DNA from 4 places in the Blautia fusiformis genome. Region 3 is predicted to be linked to each of the others. Evidence: riboswitches for the same ligand, from Rfam matches in the RefSeq annotation. Region 3 holds a riboswitch; each other region holds the start of a gene.
What was found. Region 3 has a riboswitch for cobalamin ahead of LKD46_RS09925 (sirohydrochlorin cobaltochelatase). Riboswitches for the same ligand answer to the same signal wherever they lie in the genome.
Positions count from the first base shown of each region.

Region 1: linked by a shared signal. The riboswitch ahead of LKD46_RS13460 (ABC transporter permease) and the one ahead of LKD46_RS09925 (sirohydrochlorin cobaltochelatase) in region 3 are both predicted to bind cobalamin.
Region 2: linked by a shared signal. The riboswitch ahead of nikB (nickel ABC transporter permease) and the one ahead of LKD46_RS09925 (sirohydrochlorin cobaltochelatase) in region 3 are both predicted to bind cobalamin.
Region 4: linked by a shared signal. The riboswitch ahead of LKD46_RS11460 (ABC transporter substrate-binding protein) and the one ahead of LKD46_RS09925 (sirohydrochlorin cobaltochelatase) in region 3 are both predicted to bind cobalamin.

Region 1 is NZ_JAJEPT010000016.1:52,532-60,629, reverse strand. It holds gene LKD46_RS13475 (oligopeptide/dipeptide ABC transporter ATP-binding protein) at 1-112, opposite strand, end outside; gene LKD46_RS13470 (ABC transporter ATP-binding protein) at 122-913, opposite strand; gene nikC (nickel transporter permease) at 894-1,757, opposite strand; gene LKD46_RS13460 (ABC transporter permease) at 1,773-2,702, opposite strand; cobalamin riboswitch at 2,840-3,013, opposite strand; gene LKD46_RS13455 (MATE family efflux transporter) at 3,161-4,519, opposite strand; gene LKD46_RS13450 (ABC-2 transporter permease) at 4,675-5,349, opposite strand; gene LKD46_RS13445 (ABC transporter ATP-binding protein) at 5,346-6,194, opposite strand; gene LKD46_RS13440 (GntR family transcriptional regulator) at 6,197-6,571, opposite strand; partial or broken gene LKD46_RS13435 (methionine--tRNA ligase subunit beta) at 6,739-6,858, opposite strand; gene LKD46_RS13430 (PDDEXK nuclease domain-containing protein) at 6,906-8,024, opposite strand; gene LKD46_RS13425 (helix-turn-helix transcriptional regulator) at 8,056-8,098, opposite strand, start outside.
Region 2 is NZ_JAJEPT010000009.1:100,334-108,431, reverse strand. It holds gene hisD (histidinol dehydrogenase) at 1-1,288, shown strand, start outside; gene hisB (imidazoleglycerol-phosphate dehydratase HisB) at 1,288-1,875, shown strand; gene hisIE (bifunctional phosphoribosyl-AMP cyclohydrolase/phosphoribosyl-ATP diphosphatase HisIE) at 1,894-3,174, shown strand; gene LKD46_RS09385 (M14 family metallopeptidase) at 3,347-4,306, shown strand; cobalamin riboswitch at 4,591-4,779, shown strand; gene nikB (nickel ABC transporter permease) at 4,961-5,899, shown strand; gene nikC (nickel transporter permease) at 5,900-6,727, shown strand; gene LKD46_RS09370 (ABC transporter substrate-binding protein) at 6,788-8,098, shown strand, end outside.
Region 3 is NZ_JAJEPT010000010.1:60,112-68,209, forward strand. It holds gene LKD46_RS09905 (sensor histidine kinase) at 1-1,198, shown strand, start outside; gene LKD46_RS09910 (GerMN domain-containing protein) at 1,209-2,156, shown strand; gene LKD46_RS09915 (DNA internalization-related competence protein ComEC/Rec2) at 2,201-4,480, shown strand; gene LKD46_RS09920 (NAD(P)/FAD-dependent oxidoreductase) at 4,570-5,949, shown strand; cobalamin riboswitch at 6,338-6,512, shown strand; gene LKD46_RS09925 (sirohydrochlorin cobaltochelatase) at 6,675-7,967, shown strand; gene LKD46_RS09930 (hypothetical protein) at 8,089-8,098, shown strand, end outside.
Region 4 is NZ_JAJEPT010000012.1:120,995-129,092, reverse strand. It holds gene LKD46_RS11470 (ABC transporter ATP-binding protein) at 37-792, opposite strand; gene LKD46_RS11465 (FecCD family ABC transporter permease) at 792-1,877, opposite strand; gene LKD46_RS11460 (ABC transporter substrate-binding protein) at 1,892-2,986, opposite strand; cobalamin riboswitch at 3,090-3,385, opposite strand; gene pcrA (DNA helicase PcrA) at 3,484-5,727, opposite strand; gene LKD46_RS11450 (DUF1836 domain-containing protein) at 5,873-6,493, shown strand; gene LKD46_RS11445 (YerC/YecD family TrpR-related protein) at 6,624-6,941, opposite strand; gene LKD46_RS11440 (YesL family protein) at 7,181-7,870, shown strand; gene LKD46_RS11435 (tRNA modification radical SAM protein MnmL/YtqA) at 7,870-8,098, shown strand, end outside.

The DNA of each region.
Region 1 (8,098 bases), on a different contig from region 3:
GGGCCATGGATGATCCTGCATGGATTTCCAGACTTACATCATCCACTGCCTTCACAATTTTTTTCTTGCCATAATATTTTTTTAAATGTTCTGTCTTTAGTAACGTACTCATACTTTTCCCCTATAAAACTGCATCCAACAGTTTTTTTGTATATGAATGCTGCGGATGATAAAAGATCTCTTCAACCGTTCCGTTTTCCACTATTTCGCCGTCTTTCATGATCGAAACATCATCTGCGATCTCTGCCACCACACCCAGATCATGCGTAATAAATAACACGCCCAGATTTTCTTTCCTGGATAGCTGATAGATTTCTTCCAGGATCTGCTTCTGTACGGTTACATCCAAGGCTGTCGTCGGCTCATCTGCGATCAGATAATCCGGTTTCATGGACATGGCAATGGCGATCATAACACGTTGGCACATACCACCAGACAATTCGTAAGGTTTTTTCTTCATCAGTTCTTCCGGATCACGCAGATTCATCATCCGCAGACTTTCCAACGCTGCTTCCCTTGCCTGTTTTTTGCTCATTCTGCGATGTTTTCTCAGTCCTTCCAGAAGCAGTTGTTCAACTGTAAAAAGCGGATCAAGAGCAGCAGTCGGATCCTGAAAGATCATTCCGATCCTGTCTCCGTATAACTGTCGTTTTTCTTTTCCTGATAACTTCAGAAGACTCTTTTCGTTCAGTGTCACATCTCCGGATATCACCTTTCCATTTCCTGCAAGCAGATTCATGATCGTCAGAGAGGTAACTGACTTGCCGCTTCCACTTTCTCCCACCAGAGCATGGATCCTTCCGCGTTTTACTTCCAGGCTGACATCTTTTACTGCATGAACCATTCCGTGAGATGTCTGAAACTCCACATGTAGTCTTTTTACCCTTAGGACATCATTTTTGGGCTGTTCCATTCTGTATTCCCTCCCCCAGATAATTAAATGCCAGAACAATGATCATGATCAGTATGCCCGGATAAAACATCAGTCTTGGATAAGTCTGGATATAACTTCTACTGTCACTGAGCATGATCCCCCATTCCGGTGTCGGTGCCTGCACACCAAGGCCGATAAAGGAAAAACCGGCAATTGACAGAATGATCGAACCGATTTCCATTGTTGCCAGTGCGATCACAGATGGCAGGATATTTCTCAATACATGCCTAAATATGATCCTTGCGTGGCCGCAGCCGCCGGCTTTTAGTGCGGTCATATAATTTTTATTTTTTTCCTGAAGTGTCAATGCTCGGGCAAGCCTTGCATATTCTGCCCAGGATACGACCGATAAGGACAGAATCAGATGAGCGCCGCTGGCTCCTACGGTTCCTGCAATGGCAAGTGCCACAATAAAGACCGGCATAGCCATAAATACATCAATGATCCTCATAATTATGGAATCGATTTTTCCACCTACATATCCGGCAAACAGTCCGATCGGCACCCCGACACATACAGTGATCAGAAGCACCGTAAAGCTATAGCTCAGTGAATACCGGCTGCCCCAGAGAAGTCTTGATAAAATACATCGTCCCAGCTGATCAGTACCTAAAGGATATGCCGCCGACGGATTCTTTAATTTTATCGAAACATCCACAAGCAGTGGATCATGCGGCGCTAATACAGGTGCAAAAATAGCTGCCAATGCAAAAATTATGACCACCATCAATCCTATTTTTGTTTTCGGTGACCGGAATACCTGTTTCCAGTACAGATTCTGGATCATGCTTTTTTCTGTTTTCTGCTTTCTTCTGCTTCCCATTCTATGATCTCTCCTTTACTTTAACTGGATTCGCCGGTCAATCGCAGAATAGGCGATATCCACAAGAAAATTTAATACTACAATGCCAACAGCCAGAATAAAGATAAAACATTGCAGCACCGGAGTATCTTTTGAGATCACGGATTTCAATGCCAGATTTCCGATTCCCTGAATTGAAAAAATACTTTCTATCACAGCTGAGCCACAGAAAAAACCGATCACAATTGATACCAGACGTGTCAGCACAGGAATCAGGATATTTTTCAGACCATGACGCAAAATTACATTTACAGATGACAATCCCTTAGCTCTGCTGGCACGTATGTAATCCTGCTTCAGCACCTGTATCATATTGGTACGAATCAATCTCGTCATAATTCCAAAGAAACTGATATCCATGGCAAATGCCGCAAGAATCGGGATGCCTCCGGCATCTCCTCCGATCACGGAAATCACTTTTAGCTTTACTCCAAATATATAGAGCAGCATCAGACCGATCCAGAAAGATGGCATAGATACACTGAGGGACGACAAAATGCGAATGACTTTATCCAGAACTCTGTTTTCATAAATTGCCGACAAAATTCCAAGAGGGACTGATACGATCATCAACAATAAAAACGAAGTAACTGCCAGTTTAAATGTCTGTGGAAAATATCTTTTTAATTCCTCAAAAGCCGGTTTTCTGGTAGAATATGATTTTCCAAAATCGCCATGAAGTGCCTGATCCAGCCATTTCCCGTATTGTACCAGCACCGGCTGATCCAGTCCTTCCTCATGCCGTACTTCTTCTACCTGCTCCGGTGACGGATGCTCATATTTTTTCTCCGCCAGCACTCTGGCAGCATCACCTGCCGATATAAAACTCAGCATAAAAATAATAAATGTAACCGCCAGCACTACCGGAATCATAAATATAAAACGCTTTGCAATTACTTTTCCCATCTTCATCTCTCCTCATTTTTTATCTGTTTATTGTTTTTAAAATAAAAAAAGCTGATATGATCCAGCATCATATCAGCACAAAAAACAAACCTCCACCTCAGGCAGAGCTTATTCCTTCTGTATCCCATCCGAATCAGAATTCTTCTGTCAAAAAGGCAAGTCTCCTGACTCCAGTTCTTCCTACTTACCATCTTCCCGGATCTCTCCAGTGATATTTTGGTTTTCGTCCCTGTCACAGTAGCGGTGGCTGTTCTGGCATTTCACCAGATTCCTTATTAAGTACTTTGTACACCCTTCTGACTATTCAATTTTCATAGTTGCAATGAATAAATATTATAATATCATACTTTTCTTTTTATATAAATAGTTTTTTGTCAAATATAAAATATCTGAACGTTTCATAGTGAAACCCGGATATTTTCTGCCTGTATTATTATAGATCCCTTAAGTAAATAACATTATGTATGAACGGTGACTTCTTTATATTTCCGTATAATGATCATATAACTTACGAATAATAAAACAGCTGCACTGCTCCATGCACAGATCTCTGCATAGTATATTCCATCTTCACCGATCAGTTTTGGCAGCAGCAGCGCAACACTGACACGCATTATAAATTCTGCAATGCCGCTGGCAAGCGGAATCAAAGTATTACCCAGGCCCTGGATAGCGGAACGATACACATACAGCAGATACAGCACCCACAAAAAGACAGCCATGATAAACAAATACTTATATGCTATATCCAATACCTGTCGGGTCTGATCCGGTTCACCGGATACAAACAGGGACAGTACATTACGTCCAAACAGTACCATCATGCCGGAAATGAAAGCCGAAGTGAGCACTGCCATATAAGTGCCGCTGCGCACGCCTTTTCGAATCCTCTGGTATTTTTTTGCACCAAGATTCTGGCCCACATAGGTTGTAATAGCATATCCATATGAAACGGCAGCCATCTCCAAAACCCCATACAGCTTGTTCGATGCCGTAAATCCCGCCACAAACAGAAAACCAAATCCATTGATCACATACTGTACCACAAGTCCTCCCACGGAGATGATCACATTCTGTATCGCAAGAGGAACCGCCAGTTCCAAAAGCCGCAGGCTCATAGAGGGCTGCCTGTAAAAGTCCTTCTTTTCCAGGCGGATATCCGGGATTTTACGTAATACGATCAAACAGTACAAGGCAGAAAATCCCTGCGCGATAACGGTCGCCACTGCTGCTCCGGCTATACCCCAGCCAAAAACCGCCACAAATAACAAATCCAGTCCCACATTGATCACTGCTGCCACTGTCATTGCGATCAACGGAGATCTGCTGTTTCCAAGTGCCCGAAGGATCGCTGCAAATATATTATAAGCAGCTATGATCGGGATTCCTGCAAAGATCAGCCGCAAATATAGCATTGTCAGATCAATGACATTATCCGGTGTCTGTAAAAATAAAAGAACATGATAAACTGTACCTTCACTTACTGCGAGTACGACCACAGACAGTAATGCTGTCATGATATAGCTTTTCGCTACTGCACATTTCAGATTTTCCTTTTCCCTTGCTCCATAATACTGAGATACAAGAATAGAAAAACCCTGTGTGATACCTGTCATAATCCCCAACACCAGCCATACCAGCCAATCTCCGGCACCTACTGCCGCCAGTGCTTTAACTCCTACCACTTGTCCGACGATCATGGTGTCTGCCATTGTATAAAACTGCTGAAAAATATTTCCAAGCATCATTGGTATGGCAAAAGTTATGATCAGTTTTCCGGGAGATCCGGCAGTCATATCTTTTTCATTAGTTCCCATAAGAATCTCCTTTTCTTTTCATCCTTGACCGCTATTTTACAAGGGACTCTTACGAAACACAAGCCTATTTTTTCACAAAGTTTTTCTCATATTTTTGGTAGCTATTACATCTTTATAATCATTATTTTTAATGGATCATCTTTGCCACGCCTATCTTAAAACTCTTTCTTCTTCATGGCGCTCATACTATACTTATACGAAGCAAACCATATAAGCAGACTTAGCACAATGAGGGCAATCCCGATTTCAAGATCCCCTATTCCCCCTATCATATGCAGAATACTTTCTTTTAATCCCAAGTTAGTCTTCACAAAAGATCTAATTGTATAACAAATCGCAAAAATAATTAAAATTGCGATTGGCAGCACAATTCGCCCTTTCTCTCCTTCGAACCTTATCCTGATCGCGATCATAATTCCCGCAATTGCCTGAAACACAAAAAATGTGATCAACTCCATTGCCAGCATTTCCAGATCAAACACCTCTTCAGGATTTATGAGTACCATAATTCCTGCACAGATCATTCCAATGCACCATCCACATGCTGTCATGATAAAGGAAAAAATATATTTTTCTCTGACATATATTTTTTTATTTACGGGTAAAGAAAATAAATATGTGTAACCATGGCCATTTTCATCATAACTGATCGTATTACCTGAATATATCGCCAGAACAGATGGGATATACATTGCAATGAAAGCAGCTGCCTTTTTTCCTGTAAGTATAAAAAACAATGCTACAAACACTAACACCAAAAAAAGATTACCACCCTGTCGAAAAAACAATCGAAAATCCTTTTCCAAAAGCCCTCTGATTCCTTTCATCATCTTTCGCCTCCTGTCAACATCAGGATCACCTGATCGAGTGATCCGCTCTCTACTACGATTTCCGGATAATTTTCTATATAATACTGCTTCTCGTTCGTCAGACAGGCAACTCCAAAAAACTCTTTTTTCTCTTTCAAAAGATACCTTTTGTCCACTGCCTGATATTGTTCCTCACTGACCTTCAACACTGCATATTTTTCAAGAATCGTATCCATCGCTTCATGAAGTACAATCTTTCCTTTATGTATCACATAAATGTCATCACACAGATGTTCTAAGTCCGAAGAAATATGTGAGCTGATCAGGATACTTCTCTCCGGCTCTTCTTCCATATACTCTCTTAAAATATCCAGCATCCTTTCCCTCGCTCCGACATCAAGCCCTGCTGTCGGCTCATCCAGCATCAGGAATTCTGCCTGATGTGTCAATGCAACGATCAGATTCAGCTTTGCTTTCATTCCTGTTGAGTACTCTTTTATAAATTTATCCAACGGAATCTGATATTCTTCACACATCTGATGAAATTTTTCTGCTTCAAACTTTGGATATAATTTGGCAAGGACTGCCTCAACATCTTTCCCTTTCAAGTATCCACTGAATCCGGTTTCTGCCAGGACAACTCCCAGCTCTTCTTTCTCTTTTTCACTTAACTCTTCCGGTATTTTTCCCAGGATCTTTATCTCACCGGCATCATAAGAAATGAGTCCGAGCACTGCCTTGAACAAAGTACTCTTACCGGCTCCGTTCTCTCCAACCAGACCGGTGATTCTTCCTTTTTCTACATTTAACGAACAGTCTAACTGAAATTCACCGTAGCTTTTCTTTACTCCTTTGATCTCCAACATAATCATTCATCCTCCATGATGAGTTCAAACAACGAACGGATCTCTTCCTCTTTCATTCCGCAGCGCCTTCCCTTCTGAATTGCTGCTTCCAGATCCGCCTCAACCTCTTTCCTGCGCTCTTCTTCCATCAGCTGTGTATTCGAAGCCGCTACATACGTTCCTTTCCCATGAACTGTGACTGTCATGCCCTCTGCTTCCAGATTGTCATATGCTTTCTTCACAGTAAGTGCACTGATCTTCAGTTCCTTTGCCATTGTTCTCACGGACGGCAATATATCATTTTCTTTTAACTCTCCGGAGATGATCTGCGCCTTGATCTGCTCCATGATCTGTTCATAAATTGGTACCATCGATGTATTATTGATTATAATCTTCATATGTTCCCTCCTGTTGCAAACAGTATATAACAGTATAATACTGTTGTCAACTGTTATATACTGTTTTGCAGTAGTTGACTGCCGGGATATATTTTTTAGCACGAAAAAAGCACCTCTCGGTTTTCTGATTATTAACTCTGAGAAGTGCTCTTGTTTTATATCTAATTTTAGTACAGCTTTGCACCTGCCGGGATTCTGTCATCTACCATCAGAAGGTTCAGTCCTTCATGACCATCTTCCTCAGGTACTGCTGAGATCAGCATACCCTCGGAATCGATTCCCATCATGAAGGAATTCATTCTGATCAAATGCTCTTATTTTATTTCTTTTTAACTCATTCAATGTTAAAAGTATAGTTTTTGTTTCTGTCTTCATTATCCTGCTGCTGAAGATAAAACATTGCCTTTTGAGTTTCAATCTCCGCTTTCAGTTCTTCTTTTGTCGGCAGGTATAATTTGTACTTGGAAGCAAATAATTGTTCATTGTCATGCATAACAGAATAACGGGCAATATCATCATCTGTATCGGAACAAAGAACAATACCGATTGTTGGGTTATCGCCCTCACTACGTTTCAATTCATCATACATACGGATATACATATCCATCTGTCCTACATCTTGATGTGTTATCTTTTCTGTTTTCAGGTCGATGAGGACAAAGCATTTCAGTATGTAATTGTAAAACACAAGGTCGATATAATAGTCCTGTTTCTCCGTATGGATATGCTGCTGCCTTGCCACAAAAGCATATCCCTTTCCAAGCTCCATCAAAAATTTCTGCAAATTGGAAAGAATACTTTTCTCAAGGTCACTCTCTGTAAAATCTGTATTCTGCGAAAAGCCTAAAAACTCCGCAACTACCGGATTCTTGATAAACTCCAACTTATCATTCTGATACGGTGCAGTCAGTTCCTTCATTTCACTTTCTACAAGCTCTTTTTTCTGAGTTTTGAGCATACGGTAATAATACTGAGAAGAAATATTCCTCTGCAAAGTACGGACACTCCAAGTCTGTTTTGCGGCTTCTTTCTCATACCAGTCGCGAGCTGCCTTCTCTTTAACCTGTAATAATGTTGCATAATGCGACCAAGACAGTAACCCAACAGATTTTCCAGACGATGTCTGGAAAATTTCAGGATAGGTCTTATAGAAAGAATAAAAGCTATATAGATTCGACTTTGTATAACCTTTTCCATATTCAGCCGATAATTCTTTTGCTAACTTTTTTATAATTTCAGCTCCATATTTTGCCCTATCCTCGCCCTGCAATTCTTCACTTGCAATTCTATAACCAAGGAGCCAATTTCTCTGTATAAGCGTTGTATTGACCGCTCGATATGCAGCTTTTTGTGAAGATTCGATAATCCCACACATATCTTTTAAGATGTCATCGGTTTTAACAAAATTATCCATAAAATTATTTTGACCGATTTTTTCTAATTTATTCTCCATAGCTACCGCTCCTTTGGATTTCATTTTCAAATTATTCGCTTTCCTGCATATTCTCATCAGCTTTTGCAATCATC
Region 2 (8,098 bases), on a different contig from region 3:
AGAATCTACAAAAGATATTCTGGAAACTCTCTTAAAAAGAAGCCCTAATAATTATGGAAAATACGAGGATGCAGTAGCAAATATACTTGCCAAAGTAAAAGCAGAGGGAGATACCGCGTTATTTGCATTTACCAGAGAATTTGATAAAGTCGAAGTGACAGGGGATACGATCCGTGTAACACCGGAGGAGATCGAGGAAGCATACAAGCTGGTAGATCCTTCCCTGATCGATGTGATCAAAAAAGCACTGGTGAATATCCGCAGCTATCACGAAAAGCAGCTTCAGAACAGCTGGTTCACAAGCACAACAGACGGAACCATGCTTGGTCAGAAGGTAACCGCTCTGAACCGTGTAGGTGTTTACGTTCCCGGTGGAAAGGCTGTATATCCGTCTTCCGTGCTGATGAATATCGTTCCTGCAAAAGTTGCCGGTGTTGACCGTATTGTAATGACAACACCTCCTGGAAAAGACGGAAAAGTAAATCCAAGCACACTTGTTGCTGCCAACGAAGCCGGTGCAGATGAAATCTATAAAGTGGGTGGTGCACAGGCTATCGGAGCACTTGCATATGGAACCGAGAGTATTCCAAAGGTTGACAAAATCGTAGGGCCCGGAAATATTTTTGTTGCGCTTGCAAAAAAGGCAGTTTATGGATACGTAAGCATTGATTCTATCGCCGGCCCAAGCGAGATCCTCGTTCTTGCAGATGAGACTGCAAATCCACGTTATATTGCAGCAGATCTTCTTTCTCAGGCAGAGCACGATGAGATGGCATCTGCGATTCTGATCACAACAAATGAGGAATTTGCAGATCAGGTAGATAAAGAAGTCAGAGGTTTTGTTGAGGTACTTTCCAGGAAAGCCATTATCGAGAAATCCCTGGAGAACTTTGGCTATATCCTGATCGCAGAAGATATGGACGAGGCCATTGAGGCTGCCAATGAAATTGCTTCTGAACATATGGAGATCGTCACAAAGAATCCTTTTGAAGATATGATGAAGGTGCGAAATGCAGGTGCGATCTTTATCGGAGAGCACAGCTCTGAACCACTTGGAGATTATTTTGCAGGACCAAACCATGTGCTTCCTACCAATGGGACTGCCAAATTTTTCTCCGCACTTTCTGTAGATGATTTTATCAAAAAATCCAGTATTGTATATTATTCAAGAGAAGCACTCCGAAAGATCCACAAGGACATTATCCAGTTTGCCACATCGGAACAGCTGACTGCACACGCAAATTCCATTGCAGTCCGTTTTGAGGAAGAGGACAAGGAGAACGAATAATGGCAAGAGAAGCACTGATCGAAAGAAACACAAAAGAAACACAGATACGTCTGCAGCTGAATATTGATGGAACGGGAAGTTCCGATATTGATACAGGTATTGGCTTTTTTGACCATATGCTGGACGGTTTTACGCGACATGGACTGTATGATCTTACGCTGAGAGTCCACGGTGATCTGAATGTAGATGATCATCACACCATTGAAGATACAGGAATCGTCCTTGGAAACGCTATCCGCGAGGCAGTTGGCGACAAAAAAGGGATCAAACGTTACGGCAGCTGTATCCTTCCTATGGATGAAGTGCTTGTACTCTGCGCAGTAGATCTTTCCGGAAGACCTTATCTTGGATGGGATGCAGAGTTTTCTACTGAAAAAATAGGGGATATGGCCACAGAGATGGTAAAAGAATTCTTTTATGCAGTATCCTATTCTGCGGCAATGAATCTTCACATCAAAGTTCTTTCCGGAGGAAACAGCCATCATGTGGCAGAGGCCATGTTTAAAAGCTTTGCGAAAGCCCTTGATGCAGCAACACAATACGATTCCCGGATCACAGACGTGCTTTCTACCAAGGGAAGCCTCTGATACAGAAGGAGACCACTTATGAACAAACAGTTGATCCCATGTCTTTATCTTCATTCAGAAAAAGCGGTAACAGGATTTGGACAGAGAAATCTTTTCGGAGACGGAAATGTAGAAACACTTGCAAAATTTTACGGTGACAATGGGGCAGATGAGCTTCTGGTATTTGACTTTTCTTCCGCAGATGCAGAGCATGACCGTGCGATTGGAAAAATCCGTGATATCTGCCAGGCATCTGAGATCCCGGTTATCGCAGCGGGAAATATCAAACGTATGGAAGATGTAAAAAAGCTGATCTATGCGGGATGTGCCAAAGTTGTACTGAATTTTTCGAAAGAGAATAATATCAAGCTTCTGGAAGAAGTATCCCGGCGCTTTGGAAAAGAGCGTATGATGATCAGCATCTCTGATCTGAGAGAATTCACAGAAAATCAGGATCTGATTGAAAAATATGCAGACACTGTTCTGGCTCTGGACACTGTCGAAAATGAAATCGCAGAGATTTCGCAGATTTCCATTGTTCTTCATACCGATGAAAACAGATCTGAGAACGTTCTGAAGCTTTTAGGAGAAGCAGCTGTGTCCGGACTTTGCGGTGCTTATGTAAGCAGTCTTGAAAATGATCTGCATACATTTAAGGAAACCTGCGAAGAAGCCAGAATTCCGGTAAACACATATAAAAGTAATATTGCATGGTCGGATTTTAAATTAAACAGTGACGGAATGGTTCCGGTTATTGTCCAGGATTACCGGACGGATGAAGTACTGATGCTGGCCTATATGAATGAGCTTGCTTTTAACACAACATTGAAGCTGGGAAAAATGACATACTGGAGCCGCAGCCGGAATGAGCTCTGGACCAAAGGTCTGACATCCGGACATGTACAGTATGTAAAGGCTCTTACTATTGACTGTGATAATGATACGATCCTTGCCAAAGTGGAGCAGGTTGGAGCAGCCTGCCATACAGGAAACCGTACCTGTTTCTTCAAACCGCTGATGAAAAAAGAGTACGATGATACCAATCCACTTCACGTGTTCCAGAATGTGTATGATGTGATCACTGACCGAAAAGAGCATCCAAAGGAAGGTTCCTATACTAATTGTCTTTTTGATAAAGGAATCGACAAGATTTTGAAAAAAGTCGGTGAAGAATGCACAGAGATCGTCATTGCAGCCAAAAATCCGGATAAAGAAGAGATTAAATATGAAATTTCAGATTTTCTTTATCATATGATGGTACTCATGGTGGAAAAAGGCGTCAGCTGGGAAGAAATCACTAGGGAACTGGCGAAAAGATAAATTATATATCATTCAGGAAAAAAGCTTCTGTACACCGGGTCAGAAAAAACGGTTACGGAAGCTTTTTTATGTATTCCTGGAATCCTAAAAAGAATATATACAATTTCGGTTAGGCATGTTATACTTATCGTCAAAAGTGCGGAAATATAAAAAAGGAAAAGGGAAACAATCAATGATCAAAATTGATGACTGGGTGATTGAAAAAGGAGAGAAGGCACAGGGAAAAATTAAGATCTCAGGAAATGGCATGGCAATGCCGGCAACTGTGATATGCGGAGTGGAAGACGGACCGACGGTCCTGATCACGGCAGGAATACACAGTGCGGAGTATGTGGGAATCCAGGCAGCAATGGAACTTGCAAAAGAATTTCAGCCGGAAGAACTGAAGGGAAATGTGATCATCGTTCCACTGGTCAACGTCAGCGGCTTTGAGCATCGCACCATGAGTCTGGTCTATGAGGATGGCAAGAACCTGAACCGCGTTTTCCCCGGAGATCCTGAGGGAACAGCTGCAGATCGTATTGCCCATACTATAGTAACGAAACTTTTTTCCATAGCAGATTATTATATCGACCTGCATAGCGGAGATGGGTTCGAACAACTTCATCCCTATGTTTATTATGTAGGGGTTGTAGATGAAAAAACAGCAGAGAAGTCATTACATATGGCACGGCATATCGGCGTAAAATATGTAGTCCGTTCCACAACCGCCACAGGTGGCGCCTATAATTATGCTTCTTCTCTTGGAATTCCAAGTATTCTTATCGAAAGAGGCGGACACAGCTACTGGACCTGGGAGGAAGTAGAACAGGATAAAAGAGATGTCCGTCACCTTGTTTTTCATCTCCAGGGAAAGACGTGTCATGGTCTGAAGCATTACCGTCAGATGCTTCTTGAAAATGTAGTCTATGAATATGCGCCGTATACCGGATGCTGGTATCCATCCAAGAAGCCTGGAGAGTACTTCTTTAAGGGGGAAGAACTGGGTGAACTGAGAGATTACTATGGAAATTTACTTTACACGTCTATTGCAACTGAAAACGGAGTCGTACTTTATCAGACAGCCAGCCTGAATATCATTGAAGACGGACCGATGATCGCATATGCGGCGATCACAGATACTCTGACCTGATAGTAAACAATCTTTTCAGAACGCTTCTGTCTGAAAACATATTGAAACAGTAAGAAAACCGGGTTTTACCATTTGCTATTCTATTTGTAAAAACAGCGAGGTAAAATCCGTGTTTTTTTAGCAGATCAGATAAATTTAATTGTCAAATCCCCAATGGGGGATATATACAATTCAAGCATCTTTAACAAAATTTATGAGTTTTCAAAAAATATAACATTTTTCCATAGACATAAACTATAGTTTTATCGTATAATATTTAGGTAATTTAACAGCATTTGCTGATTTTCACATCAGCCGTTGTAAGTTCCGAGAGGATTAATAGGGAAACCGGTGTAAATCCGGTACGATCCCGTCACTGTAAGGGGGAATCCTCAGACAAAATACCACTGGTCGAGTGCGTGAGAAATAGACCGGGAAGGTGTCTGAGGGTAAGGATCCTAAGTCAGGAGACCTGCTTGCAATTGTTTTAAAATGATTCTTACGGAAGATAGGAAGCATATTTTTTTATGTGCCCGTATTTCATCGCGGGCTTTTTTCGTGCAAATTTCTAAAATTCCATGCATGTTCTGCATAATAAGAATCCAGTAGTTTTTTTATCTAACTCAATTAAAACGGCAATGTTAAAATCGCATCAAATGAGGAAAGGAGTAAAACGTGACAAAGAAACAAATAGGAAAAAGATTTCTCCAGATCATCATTGTATTATTTGGAATCAGCTTTTTCACATTTGGACTGACCTACCTGTCACCTGGTGATCCTGCGGAGATCATGCTGACAGAATGTGGTAATCTTCCGACACCGGAGCTTCTGGAACAAACAAGACATGAGCTTGGCCTTGATCAGCCCTTTCTCGTGCAGTATGGTTCCTGGCTGAAGGGTGTTGTTACAGGAGATATGGGACAGTCCTATTCTTTCAAAATGCCGGTAACGGATAAACTGGTATCCTGTTTCTGGCCAACGCTGAGGATGTCTTTGCTGGCACTTTTGATGATGGTCATTATTTCCATACCGCTTGGAATCCTGGCCGCTGTATATCAGAACAAATTCCCGGATTATTTTGTGAGAGGAATTACCTTTGTGGGAGTATCTGTTCCAAGCTTCTGGCTGGGCCTGATCCTTCTCAGTATCTTTGGTGTTCAGCTTCGCTGGATCAATGTAGCAGGAGGAAGTACGGATTTCAAGTCTATGATCCTTCCGGCACTGACTCTTGCACTTGCCATGTCTGCGAAATATACCCGCCAGGTAAGAAGTGCGGTGCTGGAGGAGCTTCACCAGGATTATGTGACCGGTGCAAGAATGCGTGGAATCAAAGAAAGCGTGATCCTTTGGAAACACGTTCTTCCTAATGTAATGCTTCCGCTGGTAACACTGCTGGGTCTTTCCCTTGGAAGCCTCCTTGGAGGTACCGCAGTTGTAGAGATCATTTACAACTGGCCTGGTATGGGAAATATGGCAGTAAAGGCAATTTCCTGTCGTGACTATCCTCTTGTACAGGGCTATGTACTCTGGATCGCGATCCTGTACATGTGCATCAACCTGCTTGTGGATCTGTCCTACACTTATCTCGATCCAAGACTTAAGGAGGATAGATAATTGAAAAAGGTATTACGAGTATTTAAAGAAAATAAACAGTTCACTCTTTTCTTCATTCTGGGCCTGGTGGTAATTGGCGTTGCGATCTTCGCACCGCAGCTTGCGCCATATGATCCGCTGAATGCAGTTATGACTGAATCACTGCAGGAGCCGAGTTCCGCTCATCCGTTCGGAACGGATAAACTTGGACGAGATCTTCTTTCCCGTGTTATTTTCGGAACAAGAACTTCCCTGATCATGACATTATGTCTGGTTGCGGTGATTTTTGTGATCGGTACATTTTTAGGAGTTATTGCCGGATATTTCGGTGGCGTTGTGGACGCGGTGATTATGCGTATCGCAGATATGATGATCTCTTTCCCCGGCCTTGTACTGGCCATCGCCATTGCCGGTATGCTGGGACCAAACCTGGTAAATGCCGTTATCTCCATCGCGGCTGTAAGCTGGACGAAGTATGCCCGCCTTGCAAGAAGTATGGTTTTGAAAGTCAAGAAGAGTCTTTATATAGAAGCTGCAGTGGTAAACGGAACAAAGACCTGGAAAATTCTTCTTGTACACGTTCTTCCGAACATGGTAACCCAGATGGTGGTAACTGCGGCAGCAGATATCGGAACCATGATGCTGGAGCTGGCTTCCCTTTCATTCCTGGGATTTGGTGCAACTGCGCCGACACCGGAGTGGGGACTGATGCTGAATGAAGGAAGAACTTACATGGCAAAAGCGCCATGGCTTATGATCTACCCTGGTATTGCGATCGTGATCTGTGTTGTTGTTTTCAATATGCTTGGAGACAGCATCCGTGATGTACTGGATCCGCGCCAGGATTAAAAAACGTTTCTGTAACAAACCAACACCAATAATCAGTATATTTATCTTTAGGAGGATGAAATGAGAAATAACGTAGTTAAAAAAGTGCTGGCTGCTACACTTGCATGTATGATGACTTTTTCTATGACAACAGTGGCTCAGGCAAAGGGCGATAAGAGCAGTGATAAGGAAATCACGATTGGAGTAACAAGCTTTGCAGATACACTTGAGCCGACAGAGCAGTATTTCAGCTGGGTTGTATCCCGTTATGCGATCGGTGAGTGCCTTACAAAATTCGATGAGAACGGTGATATCGTTCCATGTCTTGCAGAAGAGTGGGACAACAGTGAAGATGGAAAAACATGGACATTCAAGATCCGTGAGGGTGTAAAATTCTCCAACGGCGATGATATGACACCGGAGATGGTAAAAGCTTCCATCGAGCGTACAGCTGAGAAGAGCGACCGTGTTCCGGAGTTCTTTGACCTTGATAGTATTGAAGTTGACGGACAGAACCTGATCTTCCACCTGAACAGAGCAAACGCAAACATGGCCGGATGCCTTGCAGACCCGCTGTTTCTGATCGTTGATACAAATGTTGATGATTCCACATTTGCAATGGAAGGACCGATCTGTACAGGACCTTATGCAGTAGAGTCTTTCAGCCCGACAGACTCCTGCGTTGTAGTAAAGAATGAGAACTACTGGGATGGCGAAGTTCCGCTTGACAGAGTTACTCTGAAATGTGTCGATGACCAGACAACACGTTCCATGGCTCTTCAGACAGGCGAGATCGATATCGCTTACAACCTGAAAACAGAGAACCTGGTTGAGTTTGAGGGAAATGACAATTACGACATCCAGGAGCTTCAGTCTCTTCGTTCTACTTATGCATTCATGAACCAGAATGAGGATCATGCACTCAGCGACAAGGCACTTCGTCAGGCACTTCTCCGTGGACTTGACAAAGAGACATACTGCAACACTCTTCTTGAGGGTGGTGCAACAGCTGGTAAAGCACCGGTTCCGCCAACACTTGACTTTGGATTTGATGATCTTAACGATGAAAACTCTTACGATCCGGACAGCGCTAAAAAGATCCTCGAGGATGCTGGATACAAAGATGTTGATGGCGACGGATATGTAGAGACTCCGGACGGAGATCCGCTTGTTCTTGATTTTGTTATCTACACAAGCCGTGCAGAGCTTGGTGTATACGCACAGGCAGCACAGGCCAGCCTGAAAGAGATCGGTATCAACGTAAACCTGAATACAGTAAGTTATGAGACACTTCTTGACATGAGAGATTCCGGACAGTATGACCTTCTTATCTGGAACGTACTGGTTGCCAACACCGGTGACCCGGAGAACTACTTAAGAGAGAACTGGTAC
Region 3 (8,098 bases):
CAGCAAGCTGGAATTACTGTCCAACAGCTATGGTGGCAGGATTCTCATTGTAGACAGGGATTTCAGGATCATCAAGGATACCTATGGCGTGGATGAGGGCAGGACTCTGGTTTCCCAGAAAGTATTGAACTGTTTTAAAGGAGAAGATGCCTACCAATATGATTCTGACAGCCAGAAGCTGATCCTGGCAGTTCCGGTAAAAAGTCCGGATGTAAAACAGGTGCAGGGTGCCATGATGATCATGGCATCTTCCAGTGAGGTGACAGCAACCATCCATGAACTGGAGCAGAAAGGGATTCTGATCATCGGTATCATTGTAGTGCTGGCCATTTTTCTGGGTTATATTCTTTCCACGATCCTGGTGAAGCCATTTGCCAGGGTAACGAAAGCAATCGAGGACCTTACAGACGGATATCAGAATGAGGAGATCTCGGTACCGGATTATACAGAGACAGCTTTGATCACAGATGCATTTAACAAGATGCTTTCCAGAATGAAGACGTTGGATGAATCCAGACAGGAGTTTGTATCCAATGTGTCTCATGAGCTGAAGACACCTATGACTTCAATGAAGGTTCTGGCGGATTCGCTGGTAGGACAGCAGGGGGTTCCGGAGGAACTGTATCAGGAATTTCTTTCTGATATCACAGAAGAGATTGACAGAGAGAACAAGATCATCACCGATCTGCTCTCCCTGGTAAAAATGGACAAAAAAGCAGCAGATATGAATATCAGTAATATGAATATCAATGAGCTGTTGGAGAATATCCTGAAGCGTCTCCGTCCTATTGCAGATCAGAGAAGGATTGACCTGATCCTGGATTCGTTCCGACCGGTAACCGCAGATGTGGATGAGGTGAAATTTACCCTTGCCATCAGTAACCTGGTCGAAAATGGTATCAAATACAATGTAGATGAGGGATGGGTCCGCGTAACACTGGATGCGGATCATAAGGATTTCTATGTGACGGTTGCAGATTCCGGCCTGGGAATACCGGAAGATTCCATTGAACGGATCTTTGAGCGTTTTTATCGTGTGGATAAATCTCATTCCAGAGAAATCGGCGGAACCGGTCTTGGACTTGCTATTACAAGAAGTTCTATAGCCATGCATCATGGGATCATCAAGGTATCCAGCAAAGAGGGCGAGGGAACCACATTTACCGTGAAGATCCCGCTGTCCTATATCCCGTCCTAGGAGGTACAGCATGAAAAAAACGATTTTGATCATCTGTGTGGCCGCTGCCTGCATCCTTTTTGGTCTGGTTGCTTTCATAGGTTTGTCAGGAAGAAATAAAAACGAAGAACAGCAGTATAGATTTTATTATATCAACAGCGATGAAACGAGACTGAAAGAAGAAAAATATACTCCGGAGAAGGAAACAACAGAAGTGATGCTGCGCAATTTTTCCGAGAGTCTGAATAACCGTGAGACCCGGGAAGACGGAATCTCACTTTTTCCGGATGGGGTAAAGATTTCTTCTTATTCCATACAGGATGGAGTCCTGAACGTAGAATTCAATGAGGCCTATGATAAAATGTCACGTACCAGGGAACTTCTGGTGCGGGCAGGTATAGTGAAGATCTTTTTACAGGTTCCAGGAGTAGATTCTGTGGAAATCTATGTGGGTAAAAAGCCGCTGACAGATACCAGGGGTGAAGAAGTGGGAGCCATGAACAACGACACCTTTGTGGAGTTTTCCGGGTCCGATGGGGATGTGTACAGCTATGACACCTTTACTTTGTATTTCACAAATAAAAACGGAGATAAACTGGTAGCGGAACAGAGAAGTGTCCGCTACAGACGAAATCTTCCGAAGGCTACGGTGGTTTTGGAGCAGCTTGCAAGAGGTCCGCTGGAAAAAGGACATTATCCTACAATACCGGAGAATTCAGAGGTACTTTCCCTGACGAGAGCAAACGGAATCTGCTATGTGGATTATAATTCCGTATTTCAGGATTATGCGCTGGATGTTTCGGAACAGATTGCCGTGTATTCGGTGGTAAATACGCTGATCGCGGCAACGGATGTGGACAAAGTTGAGATTTCCATCGAAGGAAACAAGGAAGTGACCTTTGGCCAGAATATGCAGCTTTATAAGTTCTATGAATGGAACGACAGCTTGCTGGCACACACAAAGGCTAAAAAAGAATAGAAAAAATAAAACATTTCAAAATATCAGAAAACGGGAGAACATTTATGGCGAAAAGGCCGATGTGTCTTTTGTGTTTTCTTATGGTGCTGAGTCTTGGCGCACTGGAGCTTATGGGGATTCCTCTGATCAGGGGGAATCCCCTTCCGTTAAATGTGCAGGAGCAGATCGAAGCGCACCCTGGTTCCATGATCTGCGGGGAGGTGGAACAGTATGAAAACACAGAATTTTCCCAGTCTGTTTATCTGAAAAAAACATATCTTATCCATCAGTCAAAAAAATTTCCAATTGAAAATGTAAGAATATTTCTCAAAAAAGAAGAAGATCTGAAACCGGGAATGCGGATCCTGGTCAAGGGAACGCTGAAAAGAGTGGAAGGTCCTGCGAATCCGGGGGGCTTTGACAGCCAACACTTTTATGCCTGTCGTCATATTTATTATTTTATGAAGAACGCTGTGCTCCAAAAGAAAACAGCAGTGTATTCCGGCTACAGGCAGCTCCTTTTGGAGATAAAAGAAAGCTGCAGACAGATCCTGAAGGAAGCAGCAGGAAAAGATGCACCTGTTTTTTGTGCCATGACGCTTGGAGACAAACAGGAACTGGATCCGGAAACACAGATGAGCTATCAGCTGGCCGGGATCATACATATCCTTGCCATCAGCGGACTTCATATCAGTATTCTTGGAATGGGGCTTTACAACCTTCTAAAGAAGATGGGACTGGGAATCTGGCCTGCCGGGATTTTTTCTCTGGGAGTGATGCTGCAGTATGGGATCATGACCGGAGGGAGTGTTTCCACCATGCGTGCAGTAACTATGTTTTTGATCGCCATGGGAGCCAGGATCACCGGACGGATCTATGATATGATGAGTGCTCTTTCCGTAACTGCCATGATGCTCCTTGTGGAATCTCCGGCCTATCTCTTGGACAGCGGATTTCTTCTGTCCTTTGGCTGTGTTCTGGGAATGGGGTTCGCTGCGGAAAAGATCTGTGCCCTTGCAGGAGCGGAGAAAAAATGGACAAAGGCACTGGTAAGTCCTATAGCTCTTCAGCTTGTGACTCTGCCGGTGATGCTGAAGTTTTTCGGAGAAGTCTCTATTGCCGGATTTATCCTGAATCTGTTGGTGCTTCCAAGTGTGGGGGTAGTGCTGACTGGAGGAATGGCGGCGCTGCTGCTGGGAATTCTCAGTATTCCTGCGGCAAAACTGGTAATCCTGCCGGCAAGGGTACTGCTGCTTTTTTATGAATATCTCTGCAGTCTGGCAGGAAGATCAGGATGGAGTACCTGGATCGGAGGGGAGCCGGAAATATGGCAGATTGTGGTATATTATGGCTTTTTGATCATAGTCCTGTTTATGGGACAGTATATAAAAGAACAGCTCCGGAAGAAAAAAGCAGTCAGTGAGGAAATGGAGTTATCAGAGGAGCGGGCGGAAGCAGGTTGTTGGAAGCTATATGCTATCCGGATAACAGCCGGTATTTTTCTGGCAGTCGGAATCCTGATACTGGGATTTCATCCAGCAGGAAGTCTGAAGGTGATCTGCCTGGATGTAGGACAAGGTGACGGTATTCTTGTGGAGACCCCGGAGGATCACCATTTTTTGATCGACGGAGGAAGCAGCAGCCAGTCGGAGCTTGGAAGATACTGCCTTTTGCCGGCATTGAAAAGTCAGGGGATTTCCTGGCTGGATGGGATTTTTATTTCCCATACAGATCAGGATCACATCAACGGTGTGAAGGAGCTTCTGGAATATATGGGAAAAGGTCTTACAACCATCCGGGCCGGATATCTGATCCTGCCTGCCTGGGCGGAAAGACCAGATGCGTGGAGGGAGCTTGCAGAGGCAGCAAAAACAGCCGGAGTTAAGGTCATGACAGCCGGAAAAGGGGATGAGCTGCCTTGCGGCAAAGTATCTTTTTCTGTTCTGTGGCCGGAGAAAAATGCCACAGGAAAAGATGTGAATGAGGAAGCTATGGTGATGGAGTTGTCTTTTGGAGATTTTCAGATGCTTTTTACCGGAGATATCGGTGCAGATACGGAGAAAAAGCTTCTGGCAGCCGGGGGGCTTGAGGATGTTGACTGTCTGAAGGTGGGACATCACGGTTCCCGTTATTCTACCACAGAAGCATTTCTTGAGAAAATAAAGCCGGAAGTGGCGATCATTTCCTGTTCGCTCACTAACACCTACGGACATCCGTCACCGGAAACCGTAGAGCGGCTTAAAGCGGCCGGAAGTCAGGTGGAATACACCATGAAAAACGGTGCTATTACCGTGGAAACAGATGGAAAAAAGCTTAAGATCGGAAGGTTCCGAAAAAACAGGTGACTTTTGAACACACTTGTTGTAGAATAGACAGGGTTTATGCAAAAACAAAGTACTGAAAATGTGCAATACAAGATAAGGAGTTTTTATTTATGAAATATGATGTACTGATCGTAGGAGCAGGTCCCGGTGGAATCTTTGCGGCCTATGAACTGATGAATAATGATCCGGAGAAAAAGATCGCGGTTTTTGAAGCTGGTCATCCTCTGGAAAAAAGAAAATGTCCCATCGACGGAAAGAAAGTAAAATCCTGTATCCACTGCAAAACCTGTGCGATCATGAAGGGATTTGGCGGTGCAGGCGCTTTCTCCGACGGAAAATATAATATCACCAATCAGTTTGGCGGAACTCTGTACCAGCATATCGGCAAGGATACAGCCACAGAGCTGATGGAATATGTAGATAAACTGAACCTGATGCATGGCGGTGAGGGAACCAAACTTTATTCTACCACAAACAGCGAGATCCGTAAGCTCTGCCTTCAGAACGGCCTGCATCTTTTGGATGCATCAGTCCGCCATCTGGGAACAGATATCAACTATGTGGTGCTTCAGAACCTCTATGAAAAAATGAAAGACCATGTGGACTTCTATTTTGACGCATCTGTTGACAAAGTAGAAAAAACTGAAGACGGTTATGCAGTTTTTGTAGGAGATGAGCGTTACGAGGGAACTTACTGTATCATCTCCGCAGGACGAAGCGGAAGTAAATGGATGGAGACGGTATGTACAGAGCTTAAGATCCCGACTCTTTCCAACCGTGTGGACATCGGAGTCCGTGTGGAGCTTCCGGCAGAGGTTTTCAGCCGTCTGACAGATGAGCTTTATGAGAGCAAGATCGTTTACAGAACTGAGAAGTTTGAGGATATGGTCCGTACCTTCTGCATGAACCCGCGAGGTGTTGTCGTGAATGAAAATACCAACGGTATCATCACAGTAAACGGTCACAGCTACGAAGATCCGGCAAAGCATACCAACAATACAAACTTTGCCCTTCTGGTATCCAAGCATTTCTCAGAGCCGTTCCATGACAGCAACGGATACGGTGAGAGCATTGCAAGACTTTCCAATATGCTTGGCGGTGGTGTTATGGTACAGCGGTTTGGAGATCTGATCCGCGGAAGACGAAGCACAAAAGCCCGTATTGAGGAAAGTTTCGTAACACCTACACTTTCTGCGACACCGGGAGATTTAAGTCTTGTTATGCCGAAACGTATCCTGGATGGCATCATTGAGATGATCTATGCTCTGGATAAGATCGCACCGGGAACCGCAGATGATGATACTTTGCTTTATGGCGTTGAGGTTAAATTCTACAACATGGAGGTCGAGATCGACGAAAATCTGGAAACCTGCCACAAGGGTCTCTTTGTTATCGGAGACTGCAGCGGCGTGACCCATTCTCTGTCCCATGCATCTGCCAGCGGAATCTACGTAGCCAGATACCTGGAGCAGGAGTATTTTAACAGATAAACTGCAGAGCAGTTTATCTGTTATGAGCAAGTAGCAAAGCGGATTGCGAATATCCGCTTGACTAGATAAACTGCAAAGCAGTTTATCTGTTATGAGCAAGTAGCGAAGCGGATTGCGAATATCTGATGTAAGACAGTCCTTTTCTGATATCAGGGTGATGACAGAAAGGGGCTGTTTTTTATGCAGGATATGCATGAATATTGGAGAAAGCATTCTGATAATAACTGACAGATACAGGGAGAAAACCGGTTACTGTTCACTGGTAATATTTCGCGAGGTGTTTTTTGTGAGCGAAGATCACAGAAAACCGTGAATCGTCTGACATCAATCTTGACAAATTTATGAGTTTGTGGTAAAAGTTAGATAACCAGGTAAAAGAAAATATGTGCAAATGTTATAATGATAAGGTTGCATCCAGTCGGATGTGCAAAAGAGAATCCGGTGAGAATCCGGAACGATACCGTCACTGTGAAAGGGGAGCTGCTTTTATAACCACTGGGAGACCGGGAAGGGAAAGCAGCGTGGAACCAAGTCAGGAGAACTGCCTTATTGTGAGATTCAGGGATTCGCGGTTTACGAATCGGTATTCTCCATAACAATACAGAACTTCTTTTTATGTATTTGTATTGCGCAGAGAATCATGTGTGAGCAGGCGGCCGCAGAGAGCTGCTGCTTTTTTGTACATATCAGTATTCTGGAAATACATGAAAAGAGGACAATGAGAAATGAAAAGAAAAACAATGTTAGCTCTGATGCTCGCAGTTTCCATGACATGCTCTATGGGTGCAGCTACAACAGCAATGGCAGCAGAGGATTCTGCTACAGAAGAGAACGCTGAGGCAGCTGATACCACAGAGGCTTCTGATGCAGATCAGGAAGCAGCAGATAATGTAGCAGCTCTGATCGACAAGATCTATGTACAGGAAAGAAACGACACAACAGATGAGGACTGCAAGGCAGCCAAAGAAGCATGGGATGCTCTGACAGATGCTCAGAAAGAACTGGTAGAGGGTGAGAATGCAGATCCGGATTATTTCGGACGTGACACAGGAGATGCTTCCAAGGACGATCCGCGTAACCAGGATGAGATCGGTGAGAATGAACTTCTTGTTGTAAGCTTTGGTACTTCCTTCAATGACAGCCGTGCAGAGGATGTCAAGGGAATCGAGGATGCTCTTGCAGAAGCTTATCCGGACTGGTCTGTAAGAAGAGCATTTACAGCACAGATCATCATCAACCATGTAGAGGCAAGAGATGATGAAGTGATCGATAACATGCAGCAGGCTCTTGACCGTGCAGTAGAGAATGGTGTTAAGAATCTGGTTGTACAGCCTACCCATCTGATGCATGGTGCTGAGTACGATGAGATGACAGAAGCGATCAATGGCTATAAAGATAAATTCGAGTCTGTAGCTATCGCAGAGCCAATGCTCGGTGAGGTTGGAGACGATGCAACTGTGATCAATGATGACAAGAAAGCCGTTGCTCAGGCGATCACAGATACGGCTTGCAAAGAGGCCGGATTTGACAGCATGGATGCAGCAGCTGAGGCTGGCACAGCATTCGTATTCATGGGACATGGAACATCTCATACAGCTAACGTTACATACGATCAGATGCAGACACAGATGGAAAACCTTGGATTGAAGAACGCATTCATCGGTACTGTAGAGGGTAAGCCGGAAGATACAGCCTGCGACAAGGTTATCGAGAAGGTAAAAGAAGCAGGATACAAGAACGTTGTTCTTCGTCCGCTGATGGTTGTTGCCGGAGACCATGCAAATAACGATATGGCCGGTGATGAGGAGGATTCCTGGAAGAGCCAGTTTGTAGCATCCGGAAACTTCGATAAGGTTGACTGCCAGATCGAGGGTCTTGGAAGAATCGAAGCAGTTGAGAAGCTTTATGTAGAGCATACAAAGGCAGCCATCGATTCTCTGGGAAGCACTGAGGAGTCCGCAGATTCTGATGCAGCAGCAGATACAGAGGCTGATTCTGCTGAGGAGTCCGCAGAATAATAAATATAAAAATATCTGAGTGAGTTCAGATACCTATAAGAAATCAATGTAACTGCCCGGAAAGATCAGGAAGACTGTTTTCCGGGCAGATTGCTGTATCTATGGAAGGGAGAAGATTATCATGAAAAAAC
Region 4 (8,098 bases), on a different contig from region 3:
CTTTTTCCCTCTATGCATCCCGCCTCACAGCCAGAATCATAAAAACAAAATATGCATCTTTCCGCGGCTGTCGTAAACGATCTCCGCTTCTACTTTATAGATCCTGCGGATCAGCTCCGGGGTCAGGACTTCTTCCGGCGTTCCGTAACCTTCCAGAACTCCGTCCTTCAGTACATAGATCTTATCACAGTATGCTGCTGCAATATTCAGATCGTGAATAGCGGAGATCACGGTTACATTAAGTTTTTTCACCAGCTCCATCAGCATGATCTGGTGGGTAATGTCCAGATGATTGGTAGGCTCATCCAGAATCAGTGCAGAGGTCTGCTGGGCAAGTGCTCTTGCCAGGATCACCCTCTGCTGCTCTCCTCCGGAAAGAGTGGAAAAGGTACGGTCTGCAAACGCCTCCATCTGTACGGTTTTCAGCGCTTCATCCACGATCTGGTAATCTTTTGCATTGTCCCGTTCCAGAGTCTTTTTATGAGGCGCACGCCCCATAAGAACCACCTCGCGAACCGTAAAATCAAAATTATAATAATTGTGCTGTGCCACCACGGCCATTTTTTTCGCAGAGCTTCGAACACTCATGGAATGAAGCTCCTCGCCGTCCAGATACACGGCTCCTGCGTCTGGTTTCAGAATACGGTAAATGCATTTCAGCAAAGTGGATTTTCCGCTTCCGTTTGGTCCGATGATTCCTACCAGTTCCTTATCCTGGGATTCCATGGAGATTCCCTTCAGGATCTGTCTGGCGTGAAAGCCAACCTGAATATTTTCTGTGGTGATCTTCATTACCGGGCACCTCCGAATCCATAGGATTTCCGCACAAGCAGATAAATAAAGCAGGGAGCACCGATAATGGATACCAGCACACCGATGGGCATCTCGGAATTTTTAAGGATCACACGACATGCCACATCGCACCAGATCAGAAACGATGCACCAAGAAGCGCACTTAAGGGGAGCAGTTTTCTGTGATCTGTTCCAAAAAGGATCCGGACCACATGAGGGATCACCAGTCCCACAAATCCGATTACACCGGCACAGTACACGGCAAATCCGATCATAACAGAAGCAACGATCAGATAAAAAGTCCGCAGTCTGTGCAGATCTGTTCCAAGGGTAATGGATACGTCATCTCCCAGAAGCATCAGATTCAGGTTCCGGTACTGCGTCCAGAAAACAGCCACGCACACCAGCGTGACCGGAAGCATTACACCCACTCTGGTCCAGCTTGCTCCGGCAAGACTTCCCATGCTCCACTTCATAACTTCTGTTGCCGCATTTTTGTCATTGGTAATATAAATGACAAAATTGGAAAAAGCAGAACAGACTGCGCTGACCGCCATTCCCGCAAGGATCAGTTTTGCGGAAGTTGCCTTTCCACCCATGTTTGCAATGGCGATCACCGCAAAAGAAGTGATCATCGCGCCAATGAAAGCTGTGATTCCCACAGAGTTTCCGCCAAGAAAGCTTCCGATTCCAAGCATGATGGCCAGTGTGGCACCCAGAGATGCACCAGATGAGATACCCAGCACATACGGGTCTGCCAGCGGGTTCTGCACGATAGCCTGCATCACCACGCCGCACACGGAAAGAGCCATTCCAACTGCCAGAGCCAGAAGGACTCTAGGCAGCCGGATCAGCCACACAACATCATGAACTGCGCCTTCCGCATAGGCGGACAGACTTTTTATATGAAACAATTTATAAGCGATAACGCTGTATACATCCTTCAGTGACAGATCCGCATTTCCAAAAGTGATGGCTGCAAGTATGGAAAAAATAAGGAATCCTGCAAGTCCGATGAGAACTGCCACATACATGGATGTTCTGAGCACCTTATCTTTTTTTCTCTGTGAAGCTGTTTCTTTCACTGCATTTTCTCCGATCAGTCAAGATTTACGTCCGGATATAATCCCTTTGCAAAAGTTTCGATTCCGTCCTGGGTACGTGTTGCACTTGCATACATCTCACTGAGCATGATCGGGTAAACACGTCCGTTCTTTACTGCGTCAAGGCTCTTCAGGGACTCATCATCCTGGATCACTGCAAGCTGGCTGTTCTTAACAGTTTCCGGATCATCTCCTGCATATGGCATGTAAACCACAAAGATCACGTCAGGGTTGGCTGCGATGATATCCTCTTTTCCAACGGTGGAAGCATCCGGGTTTGCAAGAGTTGCGCCTAACTGTGTTACCATATCTCCGCCAAGGCTCTTTACGCCATAGTTTGTGATGTCATCTCCAAGAGGCTCCAATACCATTACGCTTGGTTTGTCTTTTACATCTGCAGTTGCAGTAAGAGTTTTGTCGATCACTGCTTTTGCATCATCAACGATAGCCTGTGCTTTGTCCTGTACATCGAAGATCTTTCCGATATTTAAGATATCTGTGAATTCATTTTCCAGTGTTCTGTCGCCGTCCGGACGAGTATTGGTGTTGTAGTAGGTGTTGCAGCCTTTGTCGATCCAGTCTGTTACATTTCCCAGATTCTTATCAGAGAAAAGAGAGCTCCAGGATAAGATCATGTCCGGCTCCAGCATTGTTACAGTTTCAAGGGATGGGGTAAATTCGTCAAGATAATTTGTTTTTGAGAATGCTTCTTTGAGATCTTCCGGAACTTCATTATCAAGACCTGCGGTAGCTACCAGGTGGTCTTCCAGACCAAGTGCGAGCATAGTCTCAATGCTTCCCTGATATACAGCAAGGACTTTTTCCGGTGCTTTTTCATAAGTGGTTTCGATTTCGTTTCCATCGTAATCATAGGTTGTGATGGTCAGAGGATATTCTGTCTTGGTTGCCTCTGCGGAAGAATCTTCGGTGTCTGCAGACTCTGTACTGTCTTCTGCTGCCGGCTGGTTGTCTTCCTTGATGGTCTCGGAGTCTGCTCTCTCTGCGGCATAAACAGCCGGAGCTGCTGATACGGTCATTGCCGCTGCCATTACCATTGCCATGATTCTTGTGGATACATACTTGTTTTTCATTTCATTTCCTCTCTTTTCGCCTGTTTTATCTCCTGTTGCCTATGGGTAACCGAAAAGATGGGGCTTCATAAAATCTGCACGGAACACTTTGTACGGAAGCTCCCACTTACATACTGTCAAGCAGGTTTCCTGACTTACAGACTCAGAAAAAACTCTGCAAAATAAAAACTGATACACCATTCATCTTTTAGCCGATCATGAATGATGTATCAGAATTTTCTCCAGAATCTCTCTGACATCGGGATTTCGCCTTCTCACATGAGTTTCTGCAATGGCATGTGAAATCCCTTCTTCTGTATACAGTGGCCGCAACCGCTCAGGCTTTTTACCCGATTCCCTCTCACAGTATCCGGCAGCATATGTGCCGGTGATACTGTCCACTTCACAGCAATTCAATTACGCTGATACTGATTCTAACATACCGGTTTTCCAATTACAACCTTGAGGCCGGATTTTTACAGTTTTTTGCAGAAATAGTCTGCCCGGAGAGATCCCTCTCAGATCTTTTTCAGCTTGGCAAAACCGGCGAACATTTTTTTCACGCCGACTTTGTCAAAGTCTACCGTCACTTCGTAGTCTCTGCCGCCGTCTGCGATATTTTTTACGATACCGACTCCGAATTTCACATGACGGACCGTGTCTCCCTCACCATAGTCCAGGCTGTCCGCCTTCTTCACTGTGAAATCTTTTTTCTGCAGGGTGCTCTTTGCCTGGAAATTCATTTTCATCTGGGCATAGGCGCTTTTCGGAGATACGATATCATCTACCCTGGGCTTTTTCTCCTGAATGGTATGTCCAAGATCTACCAGTTCCCGTGGAACCTCCCTTACAAAACGTGACACACGGTTATACTGAGTCTCCCCACGGATCATCCGCTGTTTTGCACAGGTTAAAGTCAGTTCCTTCATGGCACGGGTGATCCCCACATAACAGAGCCTTCGCTCCTCCTCGATATCCGACGGATCACCGGACCAGATGGAAGCATACCCCGGAAAAACACCGTCCTCCATTCCCACGATAAATACATTTGGGAATTCCAGTCCCTTGGCACTGTGAAGAGTCATCAGCAGCACATAATCCTGATCCGGATCAACAGAATCGATATCTGCCACCAGTGCGATCTCCTCCAGAAATGCAGAAAGTGTTGCCGGCTGTCCGGCCTCCTCCATGGCTTCCTGGAAGGATTCTGTCTTGGAGATCAGCTCATCGATATTTTCGATCCTCGCCTGGGCCTCCTCCGTTTTCTCTGCCTCCAGTTCCTTCACATAACCGGTAAGCTCAATGACCTCTTCCAGGGTTTCACGGACTGTATAGGCCTCTGCCTTACTTTTCAGTCCCTGGATAAAGGATACAAAATCATTGATCTTTCCTGCTGCCCTGCCAATGGACGGTACTTCCTCCACCACGCGGAGCGCATCGTAAAAGCTCAGGTTCATCATATCCGCATAGTCCTGGACACGGCCGATGCTGGTGAGCCCGATCCCTCTTTTTGGCACATTTAAGATTCTGCGCACAGCCAGATCATCACTGGCATTGTCAATGGTCTTCAGATAGCTTAACAGATCCTTGATCTCTTTGCGGGCATAAAAATTCACACCGCCGACAATCTTATAAGGAACATTTGCCAGGAGAAATTTCTCCTCAAAGAGACGGGACTGGGCATTGGTCCGATAAAGTACTGCACAGTCCTTGTACTGGAATTTCCCGTTGCGGCGCCCCTGGATGATCTCTCCTGCAACATACTCCGCTTCCTCAAATCCGTTGTTGAACTGACGGAAATGTACTTTATCGCCCTCTTCGTTCTCTGTCCAGAGGCGTTTTTCCTTACGCTCTGTGTTGTTGACGATCACCTCATTGGCTGCATTGAGGATATTCTGGGTAGAACGGTAATTCTGTTCCAGGCGCACCACCTTAGCCTCAGGAAAAACCTTCTCAAAGCCTAAGATATTCCCGATATTTGCTCCACGAAAACGATAGATGGACTGATCATCATCACCAACCACACAGAGATTCTTGTATTTCTCAGCAAGAAGACTTACAAATTTAAACTGGGCAGTATTGGTATCCTGATACTCATCCACCATAATATATTTAAAACGTTCCTGATAATAGTCCAGGATATCCGGATTATGCTGAAAAAGCTCCACAGTCTTCACGATCAGGTCATCAAAATCCAGTGCATTGTTTCCCCGGAGGATAGACTGATATTCCTTATACATACCGGCAATCTTCCGTGCATCCGGATCACCGCCCGCATTCAGCTCCATCTCTTCCGGTGTGATCATTTCATCCTTGGCATGGGAAATCTCAGCAAGAACGCCTCGTTCCTTGTAAATCTTGGTATTGATATCAAATTTCCGGAAGATTTCCTTCATGACTGTTTTCTGGTCGTCGGCATCATAAATGGTAAAATTACTGCCAAAGCCCAGCACCTCAATATGTCTGCGCAGGATCCTCACGCAGGCGGAATGGAAGGTGGAGACCCATACGCTCTCCGCACCCATTCCCGCAATTTTATTCACACGTTCCCGCATCTCACTGGCGGCCTTGTTGGTAAAGGTGATCGCCAGGATATTCCATGGGTTTACACCCTTTTCTTCCATTAAATAGGCGATCCTGTGGGTCAGCACTCTTGTTTTTCCGGAACCGGCTCCTGCGAGGATCAGAAGTGGTCCCTCTGTATGTACGGCAGCTTCCCGCTGCATAGGATTCAATGTGTCCAAAGCATCATGTATACTCATTTTGATCTCCATTTCTTTTTCCATATGAACAGTATCTTTATATACTATCATGACTTTACTTTCCGGTAAACCCACCTCTCTGAAAAAAAGTTTCTTTACAAGTAGTATTTAAAACTATATAATAGGGAGCAGAGGTGATAATGCGATGACAGAAAACGAAAAAGAAATGATGAACAGCATTTTTGCAAAAATTGCTGAGCTTGATTATATAAAACCCGATGAAATTCCCAATATTGCTCTTTACATGGATCAGGTCACAACCTTTATGGAAGATAATCTCGCTTCCACCAAGCGTCATAATGATGACAAGATCCTGACCAAGACCATGATCAACAATTACGCAAAGAACAAGCTCCTTCCCCCGCCGGAAAAAAAGCGGTATTCCCGGGAGCATCTGCTGATGCTGATCTTTATCTACTATTTTAAGAATATCCTCTCTATCAGTGATATCCAGACCCTTCTGGGACCGATCACCGAGAAATACTTCAAGTCCGTTACAGAAAAGGACATGACTTACATCTACCAGGAGGTTTTCAGTATGGAGCAGTCACAGATCCGTTACCTGGAAAAGGATCTTATGCGCCGTTTCAAAAGTGCCGGAGAAATTTTTGAGGACGCCGACCCGGAGGATAAGGAATTCCTTCACCAGTTTTCCTTTATCTGTCTTCTTAGCTTCGACGTATACATGAAAAAAATGATCATCGAAAACATGATCGACCACATGAATTCCTCAAAAGATACGGATTCCTCAAAAAAAGACAAATAATATCCGGATCTCACATCCGGTCATAAACGTGCGTCGCCGGGCGCACCGAAAAAAAAGAGACAGACGCACGATCGCCTGTCTCTTTTTCGTTACAGCATTATCCGTTATCATCACGGTATGGACGTAAGCCTTATTCTGCTTCGCCGCCCTGCTCCCCGTTATCCTTCTTCATACGTGCAAATACCATCTCATAACCATCATTTCCATAGTTCAGGGAACGGTTCACACGGCTGATCGTAGCTGTGGAAGCTCCTGTTTTCTCGGAAATATCAAGGTATGTACGCTTATCAGTAAGCATCTTGGCTACCTCGAAGCGCTGAGATAAAGAAAGCAGCTCATTGATGGTGCACACATCCTCAAAAAATGTATAACACTCTTCCTTGTCCTTCAGGCACAGGATCGCTTCAAAAAGATGATCCACAGCCTCCGTCCTGATTTTTTTGCTCATTGTTACGCTCCTTTAAAATACATGAATTTCGTCTAATACAATACTGATATTTTAACACTCTAAATCGTGATAAGCAAGCCTTTTAGGAAAATTTAATAAACTATTTCTCTTTTTTGTCTTTCTATGGCGGACACATGATTTTCCCATTTCCACTGCCCCGGAAAACATTTGGGATTTGCTTTTTCTGCTGTGATTGGGTATACTTAAAGTAATATCCAAAAGAAAAGGAGACTTATCAAATGAATCGTTTTTTCAACATGGACAACAAATTCTTCGTGTTCATGGGACGCGTAGCAGACCTGCTTCTTCTGAATTTTCTGTGCATCCTCTGCTGCATTCCGGTTGTCACCGCAGGCGCCTCCATAACAGCTCTCTACTATGTCACACTAAAGATGGCAAGAGACGAGGAATCCTATATTGCCCGCAGCTTTTTCCACTCCTTCAAACAGAACTTCAAACAGGCGACCATCATCAATATCATCATGCTCCTCACCGCTGCTGTTCTGTTTATCGATCTTCGGATCGCCAGAGTCGGAAGCGGAGCTATGTACAAAGGACTTTTCAGTCTGTTCATTGCATTTGCACTGATCTATGCGATGATCCTTCTGTACATTTATCCGATCCTTTCCAAATTTTTTAATTCCGTCAAGAATACCTTTGTAAATGCATTCCTGATGTCCGTCCGCCATCTTCCGCTGACACTTTTGATGCTTGTGATCTCTGCGTCCCCACTCCTACTGATGTGGCTTTTTGCTTATGTGAGCTACGCACGGTTTACATCCATCCTGATCATGCTTTTTATTCTGATGGGATTTTCCACGCTGGCGTACTGGAAATCAAAGATCTTTGTAAAGATCTTCGATAACTATATACCGAAAGATGAAAACGAAGAAAACGGCGAAGAGAAAAACGAACCGAAAGAGGCATAATGAAGCGCTGGAACGACAAGCCTTATCACTCTCTGGACTATATGCTCCGGGAACGGTACGGCGAAAAGGTCTACCGGGTTGCATTAAACGGCGGCATGTCCTGTCCCAACCGTGACGGCACCCTGGGCAAAAAAGGCTGCATCTTCTGCAGCCAGGGCGGAAGCGGAGATTTTGCAGCAAACGCCGCTCTTTCCATTACAGAGCAGATCAACACACAGATCAAAAGTC